DNA from 2 places in the Streptomyces sp. NBC_00239 genome. Region 2 is predicted to be linked to the other one. Evidence: riboswitches for the same ligand, from Rfam matches in the RefSeq annotation. Region 2 holds a riboswitch; the other holds the start of a gene.
What was found. A riboswitch is a leader RNA that binds a small molecule or an ion and turns the genes downstream of it on or off. The one in region 2 is predicted to bind S-adenosylmethionine.
Positions count from the first base shown of each region.

Region 1 (10,256 bases), 1.3 Mb from region 2:
AATCACCCCTCCACAAAACCGCAGGTCAGAGGCCTGAACCGCAGACGGTCCGGCTGCCGCCGAGACGAGTGGTGGGAGCAGCCATCCGACGCGTGCCTGTGTCCAGGCACGGACGGTCCGGCTGCCGCCGAGACGAGTGGTGGGAGCAGCGATCTGATGCGGGTCCTTCGCCCGGAGGGCGGGCCTAGCCGTCATCCCGCGCGCCTATCCACAAGGGAGTCGAAGGGTGGGCCGTCCCCCATGCCGCTTCTTCCCCCGGGGGGTGGTCGCAAGGCCTGGGGCCTTCCGGGGCGGGGCGTGGTGTCAAGGGTGGCCCGAAGGGCCATCGCGCAGCGACGCGACCGAAGGGAGCGCCCTTGACGCCACGACCCGACCCGGACGGACACTGGACTGGCGGGCAGCCACCGGAACCCTCACAACCCCGCCCGCCGACAACCCCCGCCCCCGCCCCCATCCCCACCCCTCACACCGCCGGCACGCACCTTCCGTCCTCCGTGCGGTACTGCCACCGGGCGCCGTCGGCGACGAGTTCGCGCACCGCGCCCACGAACCGCTCGACGTGCTCGTCCGGCGTGCCCGCGCCGAAGCTGACGCGGATGGCGTTCAGGGACCGCTCGCCCGGCGCGGCTTCCGGCGCACCGCACTCGCCCGGCTCCTGCGGCTCGCTGCCGAGGAGGGTCCGTACCAGCGGGTGCGCGCAGAACAGGCCGTCGCGTACTCCGATCCCGTACTCCGCGGACAGCGCGGCCGCGAAGTGGGAGCTGTTCCAGCCTTCGACCACGAAGGAGATGACGCCGACCCGCGGGGCGTCGTCGCCGAACAGCGAGAGGACCTTCACCTCGGGGACTTCCGCCAGCCCGGAGCGCACCCTGCGCACGAGCTCCTGCTCGCGGGCGACCAGGCCGTCGAAGCCGGCTTCGGTGAGCGCCCGGCAGGCGGCGGCGATGGAGTAGACGCCGATGACGTTCGGCGAGCCGGCCTCGTGGCGGGCGGCGGTGGTGTGCCACTCGACGTCCACGCCGCCGTCCTCGCGCCGGGCGACCTTGCGGGAGGCGCCGCCGCCGGCCAGGTACGGCTCCGCCGCCTGCAGCCAGTCGGAGCGTCCGGCCAGGACTCCGGAGCCGAAGGGCGCGTACAGCTTGTGGCCGGAGAAGGCCACCCAGTCCACGTCCAGCTCCTGTACGGACACAGGGTGGTGCGGGGCCAGTTGGGCGGCGTCGAGCACGATCCGGGCGCCGTGCGCGTGCGCCGCCGCGGCGAGTTCCCGTACCGGCCACAGCTCGCCCGTGACGTTGGACGCGCCGGTGACGCAGACCAGGGCCGGGCCGTAGGGGTCGCGGTCGGCGAGCGCCCGCTCCAGGGTGGCGACGGCCTGCCCGGGCGTCCGGGGGGCGTTGAGGTAGGTGACCCGGGCGTCGCGCCACGGCAGCAGCGAGGCGTGGTGCTCGGTCTCGAACACGAAGACCTGGCAGTCGGCGGGGAGCGCCTGGGCCAGCAGGTTCAGGCTGTCGGTGGTGGACCGGGTGAAGATCACCTGGTCGTCGGCGCGGCAGTCGAGGAACTCGGCGACCGTGACCCGGCTCTGCTCGAACAGGTCCGTCGACAGCTGCGAGAGGTACCCGGCGCCGCGGTGCACGCTGCCGTAGTACGGGGCGTACGCGGCCACGTCGTCCCAGACCCGCTGGAGGGCCGGCGCGCTGGCGGCGTAGTCGAGGGCCGCGTACGTGACTTCGCCGCCGGTGACGAGCGGCACCGTGACGTCGCGCCCCAGCACGGGCAACGGCTGCCCGGCACAAACGGACTCACCGGCGGCTTCGGAGGTGTCGGCGTGAACGGCGGCGGTGGCACGGGTGGCATCGGCGGAGGCGGAGTTCGGGTACGAGGACATGGCGGTATCTCCCGGCAGGCAGGTCTGAATGGCTTCGTGCGGCCCGTACGCGAGGACACCGCGGCGGGTACGCCGAACGCGGCACGCAGGTACGGGAGTTGCCTCGACACACAGACGGGGATCCGCCACCGAACCAAGACAGCTCTGCGCTGACGGGAAACGACGGAATCCACGGACGGGACGGGATGGACCGGACGAATCAGCCGCCCGACCCGGTCTGTGCGGAGGGGTGAAGAAAGGGCGCCAGGCGCCTATCGCATTCGCTTGCTCACGGAAACGCTCCTCGAGAGACCAGGATCCCTGGTGTCGAGGGATCCGCGCTTGCCGTAGACCTCGCTGCCTACGACCTGGTCATCACCCGGGGCACCCCGCCACGGAAGGAGGGTTGCCGGACAGCAAGCCGGGGCCTAAACGCTGTCACTCGTGACCTGGTCAGCATCCTGCCACATGATCCGCGGCCCGCAAGCGGCTGTCCGCATGCCGGACTTATAGGGCACCACCGGTGGCCGAATTCCGCCCGTCGACATCAGGCCACCCGGGGGGCGGGTCAGTCCACCCCGGCACCGGGGGGGTGGGCCAGACCACCCCGGCACCCCGGGGGCGGGGTCAGCCGCGCTCCCAGACCCGCACGCCGAGAGTGAGCGTCTGGGAGTCCGGCGCGTCCACCACCCGCGCGTAGCCGACGCGGCCGCCCTCCGTACCGAAGCAGGCCCGGTCCCCCACCCGTACGGACAGCCCGCGCCCGCCCGGCTGGCTGTTCAGCAGGGCGGCGCACTGCTGCCGGGTGGCAGCGCCGCCGCCGGTCCACGCGGCGAGCCCGTAGTTGCTGTACATCTCGTACGCCCCACGGATGGCGAGGTCGCCGACCGGCGCCCGGGACGGCGGCACGCCGTCCAGGAACCAGCCGCGGACCCCGGCGCTGCCGTCCAGGGTCAGACTGCCGCTCCACTGCTCACGCGCGGGCCGCGGAGCGGGGACGGGGGGCTCCACGGGCGGCGGGTCGGGCAGGGTCGGATCCGGCGGGTCCGGCGGGGCGTCGGGGGTCGGGGCGGGCGACGGCGGGGTCGGAGACAGGGAGGCCCTGGACGGGGACGGGGACGGGGAGGGCGGGTCGGACTCCTCGGACGACGAATCCGGCCCTCCGGCCGTCCCGCCCGCGGGCGGCGAGGACTGGGAGGGAAACGGCCGGGGAGACTCGGTCATGGCGGACGAATCGCCGTCCGGCGCGTTCATCACGACGACGAGGGTTCCCACCAGGCCGATCAGCGAGGCGAGGAGACTGCCGACGAGGGCGATGAGCGCCGCCTTCACCGAGGTGTCCTGCCTGCGGTACCAGGCGGCGAGCTTGCGCAGGCCACCACCGGCCCCCGGAGCCGGGCCGCCGGCCGGACCGCCACCGGAACCGCCACCCGAACCGCCGCCGGATCCTCCCGGCCCCAACGGACGCCCCCCGCCCGGACCAGGCCCCGGACCCCCGCCCAGACCCCCGCCCGGACCGCCCCCGGGCCCACCCTGAGGCGCGTGCTGATCGCCCATGTCTTCCCCCGCGAAGATGAGGCCAACGAGGGGTCAACTCTAGTCAGACCGAAGGCAGTTGCACCCGGAGATCACACAGCCCGGCGAGGCCGGGCAGACGACCGCAGCCGCCCGCCCACCCACCGCGTCACCGCACCACCGGATAACCGCGTCACCGGATCGCCGCGCCCCCGGAACCGGGAACCGGATCACCGCACCCCCCGCCCCCCGGAACCGGGAACCGGGAACCAGATCACCGATTGCTGCAAGCCACCCACCGCTCCAGCGCCGCGCGCGCCGCGCCGGAGTCGATGGCCTCGGCCGCCCGCGCGATCCCGCCGCGGATCCGCTCCTCCAGCGACCCCCCGCCGAGCGATCCCCCGCCCAGCGAGTCCGCCGCGTCCCCGCCGGAGGCATCCGCGTCCAGCGCCACCAGCGCCGCCGCCGAGTTCAGCAGGACCGCGTCCCGGACCGGGCCGGTCTCGCCGGCCAGCAGCCTGCGCGCCACGTCCGCGTTGTACGAGGCGTCCGCGCCGCGCAGCGCGGAGACGTCGACCAGGCCGATGCCGACGTCGCGCGGGTCGAAGGGCTGTTCCTGCACCTTGCCGTCGCGGACCCACCAGACCCGGGACGTGGCCGTCGTGGTCAGTTCGTCGAGGCCGTCGTCCCCGCGGAACACCAGGGCCGAGGAGCCGCGCTCCGCCAGCACGCCCGCCACGATCGGGGCCATCCGGGCGTCCGCGACGCCGGTGGCCTGGGCGCGCACCCGTGCCGGGTTGGTCAGCGGGCCGAGGAAGTTGAAGGTGGTGCGAATGCCCAGTTCCTTGCGGGCCGCGGCCACGAAGCGCAGGGCGGGGTGGAACTTCACGGCGAAGCAGAAGGTGATCCCGGCTTCCTCCGCCACCTCGGCCACCCGGGCCGGGGTGAGGTCCAGGTTGACGCCCAGCTTCTCCAGGACGTCCGAGGCGCCGCTCGCCGAGGAGGCGGCCCGGTTGCCGTGCTTGACGACCTTGGCGCCGGTCCCGGCGACCACCACGGCCGACATGGTCGAGATGTTGACGGTCTTCGCGCCGTCGCCGCCGGTGCCCACGATGTCCACGGTCCGGCCGGGCACCTCGATGAGGTTGGCGTGAGCGTACATCGCGCGCACCAGGCCGCTGATCTCGGCGACCGTCTCGCCCTTGGCCCGCAGGGCCACGGCGAAGCCCGCGATCTGCGCGTCCGTGGCCTCGCCGCGCATGATCCGGTCCATGGCCCACGCCGTCTCGTCGGCGGAAAGGTCGTTGCCGGTGAGCAGCGATTCGAGGACGACCGGCCAGGACCGGGCCGCCACGCTGTCGCCGCCGACCGGGGTCACAACGTTCATGGTCCACTCCTGGGTCCACAGCCGAATACGAAGGGCTTCAGCCTATCCAGCCGCCCGGGACGGCGAAGAGCCCCGTCCATACGCTGGACGGGGCTCTCACCGTGGCGATCAGTTTTCAGCCAGACCGTTCACACGGCCCGGCCGGTTTCAGCCGTTCGGGGATCAGTGGTGGCCGTGGCCGCTCTGGATCTCCTTGTATTCCTCGGCCGAGGCCTTCGGAATCTGGTTGTCCTGCCCGTAGTAGCCCTTGCTGAGCTTCACGCGGAGCTTCTCCATGAGCTTCACCTTGCGCTCGACACCGTTCTCGTCGACCGTCGGGCCGATCTCGGCGGGCTTGTACTGCTCGTGCGAGGTGAGGGTGTGGAGCTGGCCCGGCGACAGCGGCTCGTGGACCTCGACGAACTCACCGTGCGGCAGGCGCTTGATGATGCCGGTCTCGCGACCGTGCAGCACCTTGTCGCGGTCCCGGCGCTGGAGGCCCAGGCAGATCCGCTTGGTGATGATGAAGGCGATGACCGGGCCGACGAAGAAGCCGATCCGCGCGAACCACGTGATCGAGTTGATCGACAGGTGGAAGTACTGCGCGAACATGTCGTTGCCACCCGCGATGAGCAGGATGACGTACCAGGTCAGCCACGCCACACCGAAGCCGGTACGGGTCGGGGCGTTGCGCGGGCGGTCCAGGATGTGGTGCTCGCGCTTGTCGCCGGTGACCCAGGACTCGATGAACGGGTAGACGGCGATCGCGGCCAGCACCAGCGGGAAGATCACCAGCGGGATGAACACGCCCAGGACGAGCGTGTGGCCCCAGAGGTTGATCTCCCAGCCCGGCATCGCACGGATCAGGCCCTCGGAGAAGCCCATGTACCAGTCGGGCTGCGCACCGGTGGACACGTGGTCCGGGATGTACGGGCCGAGCGCCCAGATCGGGTTGATCGAGGCGATCGCCGCGACGACCGAGATGACACCGAAGACCAGGAAGAAGAAGCCTCCGGCCTTGGCCATGTAGACCGGCAGCAGCGGCATGCCGACGACGTTGTTGTTCGTCCGGCCGGGACCCGCGAACTGCGTGTGCTTGTGGTAGAAGACCAGGATCAGGTGCGCCACCAGCAGGCCGAGCATGATGCCCGGCAGCAGCAGGATGTGGATCGAGTAGAACCGGGCCACGAAGTCGTGGCCGGGGAACTCGCCGCCGAAGAGGAACATCGACAGGTACGTGCCCACGATCGGCACGGACAGGATCGCGCCCTCCATGAAGCGGACACCGGTGCCCGAGAGCAGGTCGTCCGGCAGGGAGTAACCGGTGAAGCCGGTGAACATGCCGAGGACCAGCAGCAGGAAGCCGAAGACCCAGTTGACCTCGCGCGGCTTGCGGAACGCGCCGGTGAAGAACACGCGCATCATGTGCACGAGCATCGCGGCGACGAAGATCAGCGCCGCCCAGTGGTGGATCTGCCGGATGAGCAGACCGCCGCGGACGTCGAAGCTGATGTCCAGGGTCGAGGCGTACGCCTCGGACATCCGGACGCCCTGCATCGGCACGTACGAGCCGTGGTACACGACCTCGTTCATGCTCGGGTGGAAGAACAGCGTCAGGTACACACCCGTGAGGATGATGATGATGAAGCTGTAGAGGCAGATCTCACCCAGCATGAAGGACCAGTGGTCCGGGAAGATCTTGCGCATGTTCGACTTGGCGAGGCTGTAGATGCCCAGGCGGCCGTCCGCCCAGTCGGCTACGCGCTCGCCCGCCGGCGCTTTGCGCTTGTCGGTGGCAGTGGCAGTGCTCATCCGCGCTCCCAGAAGGCAGGACCGACGGGCTCTTCGAAGTCGCCGAGCGCCTCGAGGAAGCCTTCGTCATTCACGCCGATCCGCAGCTGCGGGAGGGCGTGACCGGCCGGGCCGAAGATGACGCGGGCGCCGTCGGAGAGGTCGAAAGTGGACTGGTGGCACGGGCAGAGCACGTGGTGGGTCTGCTGCTCGTACAGGCTGATCGGGCAGCCGACGTGGGTGCAGATCTTCGAGTAGGCCACGATGCCGTCGTGGGACCACTCGAGTTCCTGCTTGTCCTTGATGTTCTCCGGCTGGATACGGACGATCATCAGGGCAGCCTTGGCGATCTGCTGCATGTAGTCGTGCTGGTCCTCTTCCAGGCCCTCGGGCATGGCGAAGGTCAGCGAACCGACGGCGACGTCCTCGGGACGCAGCGGCTCCATCGTGTTCTGGTTGATGAGCAGCTTGCCCTTGGCCCAGATCGTCTTGCGGAGCTTGTCCTCGGGCAGCGGGCCCAGGTCGCGCAGCAGGACGACGCCGGAGAGCGGCACCATGGCCATCGCGCCGATCATCGTGTTGCGGATCAGCTTGCGGCGGCCGATGGCGGACTCGCGCGCGCCGTCGGCGAAGTCCGCGAGGACCTTCGCCTTGACCTCGGGCGCGGCCTCGATCGGGTGGCGCTCGTCGGCGACCTCGACGTCGGACATCAGGGTGCGGGCCCAGTGGACCGCGCCCGCGCCGATGCAGAAGAGGGCGACGCCGAGGGTCAGGCCCAGGGCGAAGTTCAGACCGCTCACGTGGCCGAAGGGCCAGATGAAGACGATCTTGTCGACCGGGATGGCCACGTAGGCGGCGATGAAGCCGATCGTGGCCAGCATCGACAGGGTGAAGAGCAGTGCGACCGTGCGCTCGGAGCGCCGGGCCGCAGCCTCGTCGATGTCCTGGATGCGCGGCTTGTGGGCCGGCAGACCGGGGTCGGCGAACGGGTCGTCCGCCACCGCCACACCACCGTGGTGCGCGTCGCCCTGCTCGCTCGGCAGGTGCTTGTCTTCGGGAATGTCTTGGCTACTCATGACTTCTTGGCCTTAGCGGTGTGGGCCGCGACCCAGACGGCGACAGCGATGAGCGTTCCCAGACCGAAGATCCAGCCGAACAGGCCTTCGCTGACGGGGCCGAGGCCGCCCAGCTTGAGCCCGCCGGGGCTCTCCGACTTGTCGCCGTTGACGGTCTGGAGGTACGCGATGATGTCCTTCTTCTCCTTCTCCGGCATGGTGCTGTCCGGGAAGGAGGGCATGTTCTGCGGGCCGGTGAGCATGGCCTCGTAGATGTGCTTCGGCTCGACACCCTCAAGGTTGGGGGCGTACTTGCCGTGCGTCAGCGCGCCGCCCTCACCGGTGAAGTTGTGGCACTGCGCGCAGTTGTTGCGGAAGAGCACACCACCGCGGGCGATGTCCGCGCCGGCCGGGTCGTACTGCTTCTCGGTCGGCGTGATCGGGCCGGCTCCGAGGGAGCTGATGAACGCGGCGAGCTGGTCGATCTGCGCCTGGGTGTAGATGGCCTTCTTCTTCGGCACCTGGGCGCCGGGCTGCTGGGCGGGCATACGGCCCGTGCTCACCTGGAAGTCGACGGCGGCAGAACCGACGCCCACCAGGCTCGGGCCGTCAGTGGAACCCTGACCCCCGGCTCCGTGGCAGCTTGCGCAGCCCACGGCGTAGAGCTTCTGGCCCTCCTCGATGGCGAGGGACTGGGCGGTTTCGTCGGCCTGCGCCCTGCCCGCAGGCGCGAACGCGGCGTACAGCCCCCCAGTGGCCGCCAGCGCGAGGAGTAGAACGACGACCGCCGCCAGCGGATGGCGTCGTCGTGCGGAGAGCTTTTTCACGGATTACCCCGGTGTCAGGATTTTCTGCGTCGGTGCTTGCTGGATGGTTGCCGGGGCTTGGGCCCGGCGACGTGATCGCTACTTGATCAGGTAGATCGTGGCGAAGAGGCCGATCCAGACGACATCGACGAAGTGCCAGTAGTAGGACACGACGATGGCCGAGGTGGCCTGTTCGTGGGTGAACCTCTTGGCCGCGTACGTCCGGCCCAGGACCAGCAGGAAGGCGATGAGACCGCCCGTCACGTGCAGACCGTGGAATCCGGTGGTCAGGTAGAAGACCGAGCCGTACGCGTCAGACGAGAGCGAGAGGCCCTCGTGCTTGACCAGCTCGGTGTATTCGAACACCTGGCCGCCAATGAAGATCGCACCCATCACGAAGGTGATCACGAACCAGGTGCGGAGCTTCTTCACGTCACCGCGCTCGGCGGCGAAGACGCCGAGCTGGCAGGTGAGCGAGGAGAGCACCAGGATCGTGGTGTTCGTCGCCGAGAACGGGAGGTTGAGAAGGTCCGCCTTCTCAGTCCAGAACTCGGTGCCCGTCACCGATCGCAGGGTGAAGTACATCGCGAAAAGGGCCGCGAAGAACATCAGCTCGGAACTCAACCAGATGATGGTTCCGACGCTGACGAGGTTCGGCCTGTTGACCGTCGGGTGCGCGTGCCCGGTATCTACTGTCGTTGCTGTCGCCACGACCGACATTATGTCGGTCGCTTATCCCGCCCTCACCCCGGGGGGTGCCGTTCGGAGTGTCAGGGGGGTCTGCAAGGCCCGAACGGCCCATCAAACGGTCCTCGTCGGGCCGTCCGAACCGATGCTGACAGGACGTCGGGAGGAGTACGATCCCGCGCATCATCACTATCACTGTGATTCCTGTGACGCGTGGAGGAACGATGCGGGCGACTGCGAGGGTTCTGGTCTACAGCGACGACGCCAACACCAGGGAGCAGGTGCGGCTGGCGTCCGGACAGCGGCCTGCCGCGGACGTTCCGCCGGTGGAGTTCCTTGAGTGCGCCACGCTGCCCGCCGTGTTGGCGGCCCTGGAAGAGGGCGGCATCGACGTGTGCGTGCTGGACGGGGAGACCGTCCCGGCTGGCGGGATGGGCGTCTGCCGCCAGATCAAGGACGAGATCTTCCGGTGTCCGCCGGTGCTGTTGCTGATCGGGCGTCCGCAGGACGCCTGGCTGGCCACCTGGAGCCGCGCGGACCGCGCGGTCACCCTTCCGGTGGACCCGGTGGAGTTCGCGGACGCCCTGGCGGGGCTTCTGCGGGCCCGGCTGGCCGTGACGCGGTAGTTGGATCACCAAGGAGGCGTTCAGGGCCCCACGGGGCTCTGAACGCCTCCTGACGTGTGCGTGACGTGCGCTAGACCTGCGGGCGAAGCCTGGCCGTGTCGACGGGGGTGCGGCCGTCCTGGGTGCCGGAGAGCAGGGCGCTGCCCTCGCGCCACTTCTTCCAGGGCACGTTCCAGTCACCGAAGCCGTTCCCGAACGGGTCCATGTCCTCGCCGTAGCTGTTGACGACGCGGACGATGTCGCCCTCGGTGATGTTCTCGTAGAACCAGGCGGCGTTGCCGGTGCTCATGCCGGTGCAGCCGTGGCTGACGTTCTCGTAGCCCTGGGAGCCCACGGACCACGGCGCGGCGTGCACGTATTCACCACTCCAGGTGACGCGCGTCGCGTAGTAGACGGGCAGGTTGTAGTACTCGCTGCTGCCCTGCGAGATGCCGACCGTGTCGCCGCGCATCTGGACGTAGTACTGCTTGCCGAGCACGACCTTGTAGCCGTTGCGGGTGGAGAAGCCGGGCTTGCCGGTGGTCACCGGAATGGTGTTGATCA
Region 1 is NZ_CP108095.1:5,807,326-5,817,581, reverse strand. Features, by position in the region: gene OG764_RS25550 (aminotransferase class V-fold PLP-dependent enzyme) at 464-1,888, opposite strand; SAM riboswitch class IV at 2,201-2,317, opposite strand; gene OG764_RS25545 (hypothetical protein) at 2,495-3,328, opposite strand; gene trpD (anthranilate phosphoribosyltransferase) at 3,657-4,769, opposite strand; gene qcrB (cytochrome bc1 complex cytochrome b subunit) at 4,932-6,560, opposite strand; gene qcrA (cytochrome bc1 complex Rieske iron-sulfur subunit) at 6,557-7,615, opposite strand; gene qcrC (cytochrome bc1 complex diheme cytochrome c subunit) at 7,612-8,421, opposite strand; gene ctaE (aa3-type cytochrome oxidase subunit III) at 8,500-9,120, opposite strand; gene OG764_RS25515 (hypothetical protein) at 9,312-9,713, shown strand; gene OG764_RS25510 (L,D-transpeptidase) at 9,784-10,256, opposite strand, start outside.
Region 1: linked by a shared signal. The riboswitch ahead of OG764_RS25550 (aminotransferase class V-fold PLP-dependent enzyme) and the one ahead of thrC (threonine synthase) in region 2 are both predicted to bind S-adenosylmethionine.

Region 2 (10,256 bases):
ACCGCACGCGCGGGCCCGCACGCACGCGGGGCCCGCATCCCGGGTGGGATGCGGGCCCCGCGTGTGCGTGTGCGTCGGTGGTCGATCGCCCGGGCTCAGCCGGCCGGTGCGAGCTTGACCATGTCCGCCTGCGGACCCTTCTGGCCCTGCGAGATCTCGAACTCGACTCGCTGACCTTCTTCAAGGGTGCGGTACCCGTCCATCTGGATCGCGCTGTAGTGGACGAACACGTCCGCACCACCGTCGACCGCGATGAAGCCGTAGCCCTTCTCCGCGTTGAACCACTTGACGGTGCCCTGAGCCATGGCTAACTCCCCTGTTACTGGCCCTTGCGCAGGACCGCCCTTCGCGGTCCCGGGTCAGATACTTGCGCCGGAACGCGTCGACCGCGGCTGAATGTATCTGCCCGGACGCTGTCTGCAACAGGTCATTCCGACGAGAATTCAGGACACGTCAATACGTCGACATTGGACGAAAACCAGGGAGACTTCCGGGCAACTCGGGCGGGACAAACCCTGCCTCAACACCCATAAGGCACAAGCACATTGGCCCGATGTCGACCCTCGCGGGGCACACTCACGCACGTAGGTCACAAACAACGCCGGGGACTACCCCAACCCTACCGCGCCCAATCAAGCAGAATTGCCCCCTCCGCTTTTGCGGAGAGGGCAATTCAGAAGAAGTGCGGGGATCGGGGAATCAGCAGCCGCCCGCGACCGCCGGAATGATCGACACTCCGGCGCCGTCCGGCGTCACCGTCGCGAGCCCGCCCTCGAAGCGCACGTCGTCGTCGTTCACGTAGACGTTCACGAAGCGGCGCAGCTTGCCCTGGTCGTCCAGCACGCGCGGGCCGATGCCCGGGTGGTTCTGCTCCAGGGAGGCGATGACCTCGGCGAGGGTGGCACCCTCGGCGGGGACCTCGGCCTTCCCGCCCGTGTACGTGCGGAGGATGGTGGGGATGCGGACGTTGACGCTCATGGCACTACTGCCTTTCCGGGTACGGAGGGGGATGGTCAGGCCAGGCCGGCGGCGCGGAAGGCGTCCAGGCTCGGGCGGATCGTGGCCGACAGGCCGGTGTCGGACGCGACCGCGTCCAGGGTCTTGAGACCGTCACCGGTGTTGAGCACGACCGTGGTCAGGGACGGGTCCAGGACGCCGTTCTCGATGAGCTTCTTCGTCACGCCGACGGTCACGCCGCCCGCGGTCTCGGCGAAGATGCCCTCGGTCTGCGCGAGCAGCTTGATGGCGTCGACGACCTGGTCGTCGTCGACGTCCTCGACGAAGCCGCCGGTGCGGCGCGCGATGTCCAGGACGTACGGGCCGTCGGCCGGGTTGCCGATCGCCAGGGACTTGGCGATGGTGTTCGGCTTCTGCGGGCGCACCACGTCGTGGCCGGCCTTGAAGGCGGTGGAGACCGGCGAGCAGCCCTCGGCCTGCGCGCCGAAGATCTTGTACGGCTTGTCCTCGACCAGGCCCAGCTTGATGAGCTCCTGGAGACCCTTGTCGATCTTCGTGAGCTGCGAGCCGGAGGCGATCGGGATGACGATCTGGTCCGGGATCCGCCAGCCGAGCTGCTCGCAGATCTCGTACGCCAGGGTCTTGGAGCCCTCGCCGTAGTACGGGCGCAGGTTGACGTTGACGAAGCCCCAGCCCTCGCCCAGCGGGTCGCCGATGAGCTCGGAGCAGAAGCGGTTGACGTCGTCGTAGTTGCCGTCGATGCCGACCAGGTCGCCGCCGTACACGGCGGCCATGACGACCTTGCCCTGCTCCAGGTCGTGCGGGATGAACACGCAGGAGCGGAAACCGGCGCGGGCGGCGGCGGCGCCGACGGCGCCGGCCAGGTTGCCGGTGGAGGAGCAGGAGAGCGTGGTGTAGCCGAAGGCGCGGGCGGCCTCGACGGCGATGGCGACGACACGGTCCTTGAAGGAGTGCGTCGGGTTGCCGGAGTCGTCCTTGACGTAGAGCTTGCCGGTGACGCCCAGCGCCTTGGCGAGGTTCTCGGCGTCGACGAGCTTGGTGAAGCCCGGGTTCAGGTTCGGCTTGTCGGCCACGTCGGCGGGGACGGGCAGCAGCGGGGCGTAGCGCCAGATGTTCTGGGGGCCGGCCTCGATGCGCTGCCGGAGCGCCTCCGGGTCGCCGAGCGGCAGGTCGTACGCCACTTCGAGGGGGCCGAAACACTCGGCACAGGCGAAGATGGGACCGAGGTCGAACCGCGTACCGCACTCACGGCACGAGAGGGCGGTGGCGGGACCGAGGTCGACGGAATCGACCTGGGCAGAGGTGACAGTCTGTACAGCCATGATGGCGAGGCCCTTTCTCCTCATCTTCCCCATGACGAACATCGCCATGAGACGGAATTGGCACCTTCCCGAGTCGGTGGAGGCCTCGCTGCTGTTGCGTGATCGCGAGTTACCGACTGGAGGGTTGCCGGGGCTTCAACGGGCCGTGTCCCTCTGCCCCTCTGGATGAGCGGTATGGCACCGGTGGCGCGCTCACACGCAACCGGGCGTTTGTCCGCGGGCCGACCCCGACATGCGATGGTCGTCCGCGTTGTTCAAGACTGTAACCGAAGGTGCGGGCCGCCGAGACGGCTGTCCGAACCGCGAGATGGATCATATTTCGGTCAGAAACAGGGGAGTACCGACCGTGCTGGAAGAGGTGGAGCGCTGGCTCGCCGGACGTTCCTGGTCGGCGGCCGACCGTCCGCTCGACCGGCTGATCGCCGCCAAACGGGCGGCCGGGACGACCGTCAGCGTCGTGCTGCCGGCGCTCGACGAGGAGGCGACGGTCGGCGAGATCGTCGAGGTCATCCGCCGCGAACTGGTCGAGGCGGTGCCGCTCGTCGACGAGCTGGTGGTCGTCGACTCGGGGTCCTCGGACCGGACCGCGGAGGTGGCCGCGAAGGCGGGCGCCCGGGTGGTGCACCGGGACGAGATCCTGCCCCGGATCCCGGCCCTGCCGGGCAAGGGCGAGGTGCTGTGGCGCTCGCTCCTCGTCACCACGGGCGACATCGTGTGCTTCGTCGACGCCGACCTGCGCGACTTCTCGGCCGACTTCGTCTCCGGGATAGTCGGCCCGCTGCTGACCGACCCGGACGTCCACTTCGTCAAGGCGATGTACGACCGTCCGCTGGGCGGCGCCCCGGGCGGGGGCCCCGGCCCGGGCGGCGCCGAGCAGGGCGGGCGGGTCACCGAGCTGGTGGCCAGGCCGCTGCTCAACCTGCACTGGCCGCAGCTGGCCGGTTTCGTGCAGCCGCTCGGCGGCGAGTACGCGGTCCGCCGCTCGCTGCTGGAGCGGCTGCCGTTCCCCGTCGGCTACGGGGTGGAGCTGGGGCTGCTGGTGGACGCCCTGCACACGGTGGGGCTGGACGCGCTCGCGCAGGTCGACGTGGGGGTGCGGTTGCACCGCCACCAGGACGGCCGGGCGCTGGGCCGGATGGCCGCCGCGATCTACCGGACCGCGCAGGTGCGGCTGTCGCGCGGGCACCTGGTGCGTCCCGAGCTCGTCCAGTTCGAGCGGGGCCCGGACGGCTTCGTGCCGCGCACGTACCCGGTGGACACCGAGGAGCGGCCGCCGATGGTGGAGATCAAGGAGTACCCGCAGCGGCGCGTGGCCTGACCCGTACGCCCGGCCGTGCCCCCGCGCGCCGGAAACGTTTGAGCGGGAGCGACCCGGGCTAGGTTGGCCGCATGCCTTCTCACGTGCTCGTCGCAGCGAACCGTGGCCCGCTCTCGTACGCCCTCGACGCCGACGGGAGCCTCGCGGCCCGGCGCGGCGGGGGCGGTCTGGTCTCCGGACTCTCGGCGGCGCTCGCACAGCAACCGGACGCCCTGTGGGTGTGCGCGGCTCTGGGCGACGCCGACCGGGAGGCGGTCCGGCAGGGCGTCGCCGAGCCGGGCGTCCGGATGCTGGACATCCCCGCCGACGTCTACGCGGACGCCTACAACGGCATCGCCAACTCGGTGCTGTGGTTCCTCCACCACCACCTGTACGACATTCCGCGCGAGCCGGTCTTCGACGCGGGTTTCCGACGGCAGTGGCAGGCGTACGAGACGTACAACCGGGCGTTCGCCGAGGCTCTGGCCGCGGAGGCGGCGCCCGGCGCGGCGGTGCTGGTGCAGGACTACCAGCTGGCCCTGGTGCCGGGCCTGCTGCGCGAGCTGCGCCCGGACCTGGTGATCGGCCACTTCACGCACACCCCGTGGGCCGACCCCGCGTACTTCGCGATGCTGCCGCAGGACGTACGCGAGCGACTGCTGTGGGGGATGCTCGGCGCGGACCGGCTGGGCTTCCACACGCAGGTCTGGGCGGACGCCTTCCGGGGGTGCGCCGAAGCCGGCCCCGGCGGGCTCGGCGGCACCGAGGTCGCGGTGTACCCGCTGGGCGTGGACGGGGAGGAGCTGCGGCGCCTCGCGTACCGGCCGGAGGTCGAGGACAAGCTGGCCGGGCTGCGGGCGGAGGTCGGCGGGCTGCGCACGATCGTGCGGGTGGACCGCACCGAGCTGTCGAAGAACATCGTCCGCGGGCTGCTCGCGTACCGGGAGCTGCTGGCGACCCGCCCCGAGTGGCGCGGCCGGGTGGTCCACCTGGCGTCGGCGTACCCGTCCCGGCAGGACCTGGCCTCGTACCGCGCCTACACGGCGGACGTGGCCCGGCTGGCCGGGGAGATCAACGAGGAGTTCGGCACGGCGGACTGGCAGCCGGTGCTGGTGTCGGTGCAGGACGACTTCGCCCGCTCGCTGGCCGCGTACCGGCTGGCCGACGTGGCGCTGGTGAATCCGGTGCGCGACGGCATGAACCTGGTGGCCAAGGAGATCCCGGTGGTCTCGGAGGCCGGGTGCGCGCTGGTGCTGTCCCGGGAGGCGGGGGCGTACGCGGAGCTGGCGCAGGACGTGTGCGCGGTGAATCCGTACGACGTCTCGCAGACCGCCGAGGCGCTGCACGAGGCGCTGTCGCTGCCGGAGCCGGAGCGGGCGGAGCGCACCAAGCGGCTGGCGGCCGCGGCGACCGCGCTGCCGCCGGCCCGCTGGTTCACCCGCCAGCTGAAGGACCTGCCGCGGGGCCGCCGCCCGGAGTGACGGCGGCGGCCAGGTCGGCGAGGAAGGCCACGACCGAGGCCGGGCCGTCGAGGATCAGGTCCGCGCGGGCGGCGAGCTCGGGCACCTCGGAGGAGCCGCTGCACACCAGCAGGCCGGGCAGGCCGTCGGCGCGCAGCTTCTCGACGGCGGCGAAGGCGGCGAGGTCGCCGAGGTCGTCGCCGGCGTAGAGGACGGCGCCGGCGCCGGTCTCGGCGAGGTACTCGGCGAGGGCGACGCCCTTGTCCATGCCCGGCGGGCGCAGTTCCAGGACGGCGCGGCCGGGTTCGAGGATCAGGCCGTGGCGGTGCGCGAGGTCGGCGAGCGGGGCGCGCAGCGCCTCGAAGGCGGCGGCGGGGTCGGCGGCGCGCCGGGTGTGGACGGCGACGGCCCGGCCCTTCTCCTCGATCCAGGTGCCGTGCCAGGCGCCGACCGCGTCCAGGCAGCCGGGCAGTTCGGCGCGGGCGGCGGCGACACCGGGGTGTTCGGCGGGGGCGTGGACGAGTCCGGAGACCGCGTCCCAGCGTTCGGCCCCGTAGTGGCCGAGGACGGTGAGGTGTTCCAGGCCGGGGACGCCCGCGAAGCCGCCGTAGCGGACGGCGACGCCGGCGGGCCGGCCGGTGATCACGGCCACCGAGAGGACCTGCGGGGCGAGGGCGGCGAGGGCGGGCACGGCGCGGGGGTGGGCGCGGGCCTGCTCGGGGTCGGGGACGATGTCGGCGAGGGTGCCGTCGAAGTCGAGCGCGACCACGGCGTGCGCGGGGGCGCGCAGCAGGGCGTCGAGGCCCTCGCGGCCGGCGGGGGTGCGGGGTTCGGGCAGCGCGGCCGTTTCGGGGCTCCGCCCCGGACCCCGCGCCTCGACCTCCCCCGGACTCCGTCCGGGGGCACCCCCGGGCGAGGCCGGATTTCGCACCTCCGGCGCGTCGGCGGGCTGGTGCGGATCCGGGATGTGCGGATGGCTCCCCATGGCTCCGACCCTACTGGGCCTCAGCGGCGGGCGCGCCGGTCCTCGCGGATCCGGCGGAGCCGGTGGACGGTGCCGGGGGCGTGGACGAGGGCCCGCGGGTCGTCCATGAGGGCGTTGAGCAGCTGGTAGTAGCGGACCGGGGAGATGCCGAGGCGTTCCCGTATGGCCCGTTCCTTGGCGCCGGGGCCGGGCCAGCTGCGGCCTTCGAAGGCGAGCACGGCGGTCTCGCGCTCGGTGAGCGCCTGCCGCCCGTGTCCGTCGTCCGTCATGCCTCCAACATAACCGGCGCCGCCGACACCCCGGCCGGGGTGTCGGCGGCGTGCGCGGTCACGGGAGGGATCAGTTCCCGTCGGCGCGGCGGGCGGTCGACGCGATCGACTCCAGGGCCTTCTCGGGGCGGCCGCCGGGCTGCATGGTCTTGCCGATGTTCCGCTTGATGTCCTCGCTGACCCCGGCCCAGGACTTCTTGCCGACGGGGTAGAGCCGGGAGCCGGGCAGGGCGCTCAGGAAGGTCTTGAGCTCCGGCGAGGCGCCGCCGCGGCCGGCCAGCATGGCCCGGTAGCCGCTGGTGGTGACGGGCAGCAGGTCGTAGGAGCTGGTGAACTTCGTGACGTTCTTCGCCTCGTAGAGGAAGTCGAGGAACTTGCCGGCCGCCTCGCGGTGGCCGCCGCTCTTGAAGGCCATGACCCAGTCGGCGACGCCCATGGTGGGCTTCTCCTGGCCGTCCACGGTGGGCATCGGGACCATGCCGAACTTCACGCCCTTGGCGGCCGCCTGCTTCATCAGGGTCGGGTGGCCGTTGAGCATGCCGACCTCGCCGCGCGCGAAGGCGTCGAAGGCGTCCTGGCGGTTGAGCTCCCAGGGCGCGGTGGCGCCCGTCAGCCCGGCCTCGTACAGGTGCTCCTTGACCCAGTTCAGGGAGCGGGCGTTCTCCGCCGAGTCGATGGCGTAGCTCTCGTCGTTGTCGGTGTAGCCGCCGCCTCCGGACAGGAGCCACATCATGGTCTCGGCCTGGGCCTCCTCGCGGCCCAGCGGCAGCGCGAAGGGGGTCTTGGCGACGCCCTTGAGCTTCTTGGCGTCGGCTTCGAGGTCGTCCCAGGACTTGGGGGCTTCCTTGATGCCGGCCTTGTCGAAGAGGGCCTCGTTGTAGAAGAGCAGTCGGGTGCTGGAGACGAAGGGCATGCCGTACTGGACGCGGCGGATCTTGCCGGCGTCGGCGAGCGGGCCGAGGAAGTCGGCCTCGGTGGTCACCGAGAGCAGCTGGTCGGTCGAGTACAGCTTGTCGGCGGCGGCGTAGTCCGCGTAGGCGCCGATCTGGGCTATGTCGGGGGCGTTGCCGGCCTTGTCGAGCTCGGCGACCTTGGCGTCGACCTCCTCCCAGGAGTAGACGTCGACCTCGACCTTGATGCCGGGGTTCGCCTCGGTGAAGGCGGCGGCGAGGTCGTTCCAGTACTGCTTGGAGGAATTGGCGGGATTGTCGCCGTAGTCGGCCGCCACGAGCCGGAGGGTCACCTCGTTGTCACCGGTGACGGTTCCGCAGCCGCTCAAGGCCACGGTCATGCACAGTGCCGCGGTGGCGGCGGCCAGGTTCCGGTAGCGCGGCTTCACAGCTGTTCCCACCCTCGTAGTCCCCTTCGATTCCCGTTTGTTTCCCGTTCGTCGTTTGTAAGGTCTACACCACTCTCACGCTCCGTTTACACGCGAGGTCGGTGTCCGGGCAAGGACCGAGGTCCCGATTTTGTATGGCCACTCAACAATCCCTTCCAGTGGACTAGACCTGTGCCTGTCCGACACGCGAGACTGTCCCCCGTGAAACCCGTGAAACACGTCATCGCCCTCGATGTGGGCGGCACCGGGATGAAGGCCGCCCTCGTCGGGGTGGACGGCACGCTGCTGCACGAAGCGCGCCGCGCCACCGGCCGCGAGCGCGGCCCCGAAGCCGTCGTCGAGTCGATCCTGGCCTTCGCCGCCGACCTGCACGCCCTCGGGCGCGAGCGGTACGGGCAGAGCGCCTCCGCCGCCGGAGTCGCCGTGCCCGGCATCGTCGACGCCGAGAACGGGCTGGCCGTGTACGCGGCCAACCTCGGCTGGCGTGACGTGCCGCTGCGCTCGATGCTCAGCGAACGCCTGGACGGCATCCCCGTCGCCCTCGGCCACGACGTCCGCACCGGCGGCCTCGCCGAAGGCCGGATCGGCGCCGGCCGGGGCGCCGACCGCTTCCTCTTCGTCCCCCTGGGCACCGGCATCGCGGGCGCCATCGGCATCGCCGGCCGGATCGAGGCCGGCGCGCACGGCTACGCCGGCGAGATCGGCCACATCGTGGTCCGCCCCGGCGGACCCGCGTGCGGCTGCGGCCAGCACGGCTGCCTGGAGACGCTCGCCTCCGCCTCCGCGGTGTCACGGGCCTGGGCCGCCGCGAACGGCGACCCCGAGGCGGACGCCGCGGACTGCGCCAAGGCCGTCGAATCCGGCAACCCGAAGGCCGTCGCCGTCTGGTCGGAGGCCGTCGGCGCCCTCGCCGACGGGCTGGTCACCGCCCTGACGCTGCTCGACCCGCGGACCCTGATCATCGGTGGCGGGCTCGCCGAGGCCGGGGAAACCTTGTTCACACCACTGCGGTCGGCCGTACGGGAACGCGTGACGTTCCAGCGGCTGCCGAACATCGTGCCGGCGGCCCTCGGGGACACCGCCGGATGCCTGGGCGCAGGCCTGCTCGCCTGGGACCTACTCGCCACGGAGGTATCCGCCTGATGTCCGGAAGCGCACACAGCACCGTTCTCTCCGGCGCCAGGGTGGTGCTGCCCACCGGAATCGTCGAGAACGGCCGCGTCATCGTCGAGGGCTCCCGGATCACGGGCGCCGCCGCCGAGAACGCGCAGGTCACCGACCTGTCCGGGCACTGGATCGTCCCCGGCTTCGTCGACATGCACAACCACGGCGGCGGTGGCGCCTCCTTCACCTCCGGCACCGCCGACGAGGTCCTCGCCGGCGTCCGCACGCACCGCGAGCACGGCACCACCACGCTCGTCGCCTCCACCGTCACCGACGACCTCGACGTACTCGCCCGGCGCGCCGCGCTGCTCGCCGAGCTGGCCCAGCAGGGGGACATCGCGGGCATCCACTTCGAAGGGCCGTTCATCTCCCCGTGCCGCAAGGGCGCGCACATGGAGAACCTGCTCCGGGACCCCGACCCGGCCGAGGTCCGCAAGCTCATCGACGCCGCGCACGGGCAGGCCCGGATGGTCACCCTCGCCACCGAGCTGCCCGGCGGCCTGGACTCCGTACGGCTGCTCGCCGAGCACGGCGTGATCGCCGCGATCGGGCACACGGACGCCACGTACGAGCAGACCGCGCAGGCCATCGACGCGGGCGCCACCGTCGCCACGCACCTGTACAACGCGATGCCGGGCCTCGCTCACCGGGCGCCCGGGCCGATCGCCGCGCTGCTGGAGGACGAGCGGATCACCGTCGAGCTCATCAACGACGGCACGCACCTGCACCCGGCCATGCTGGAACTGGCGTTCCACCACGCGGGGGCGCACCGGGTCGCGCTGATCACCGACGCGATGGACGCGGCCGGATTCGGTGACGGCATCTACCAGCTCGGGCCGATGGAGGTCGAGGTCAAGGACAGCGTCGCCCGGCTCGTCGAGGGCGGGTCGATCGCGGGCTCCACGCTGACGCTGGACACCGCGTTCCGGCGGTCCGTCACCGTCGACAAGCTGCCGGTGGAGTCTGTCGTGCAGGCGATCTCCGCCAATCCGGCGAAGCTGCTGGGTCTGTACGACCAGGTCGGCTCCCTGGAGCCGGGGAAGTACGCGGACCTGGTCGTCCTCGACGCCGACTTCGCCCTCAAGGGCGTGATGCGCCAGGGCACCTGGCTCGTAGACCCCCGCCGTTGACGGCCCCCGCCTCCCCGACCCGCGACCCCCAGCCCCGCCGGCTGACCGGAGCACGCCTTTCGGCTACGCCGACGCCCTCGGGGGCAGCTTCCAGCCTCGCCGGCTGACCGGGGGCCCACCCTTCAGCCTCCCCGACGCCCTCGGGGGCAACCTCCAGCCTCGCCGACTGACCGGGGCACGCCTTTCGGCTACGCCGACGCCCTCGGGGGCAGCTTCCAGCCTCGCCGGCGTTTGAGGCGCGGGTCCGGGCGGAGCCCGGTGCCCGGCGGAGCCGGGTTGTTCGTTGGGGCTCCGCCCCAAACCCCGCGCCTC
Region 2 is NZ_CP108095.1:4,545,872-4,556,127, reverse strand. Features, by position in the region: gene OG764_RS20190 (cold-shock protein) at 96-305, opposite strand; gene OG764_RS20185 (MoaD/ThiS family protein) at 700-978, opposite strand; gene thrC (threonine synthase) at 1,014-2,300, opposite strand; SAM riboswitch class I at 2,318-2,472, opposite strand; gene OG764_RS20175 (glucosyl-3-phosphoglycerate synthase) at 2,647-3,618, shown strand; gene OG764_RS20170 (alpha,alpha-trehalose-phosphate synthase (UDP-forming)) at 3,690-5,078, shown strand; gene otsB (trehalose-phosphatase) at 5,032-6,042, opposite strand; gene OG764_RS20160 (DUF3263 domain-containing protein) at 6,063-6,311, opposite strand; gene OG764_RS20155 (ABC transporter substrate-binding protein) at 6,382-7,662, opposite strand; gene OG764_RS20150 (ROK family protein) at 7,861-8,793, shown strand; gene nagA (N-acetylglucosamine-6-phosphate deacetylase) at 8,793-9,944, shown strand.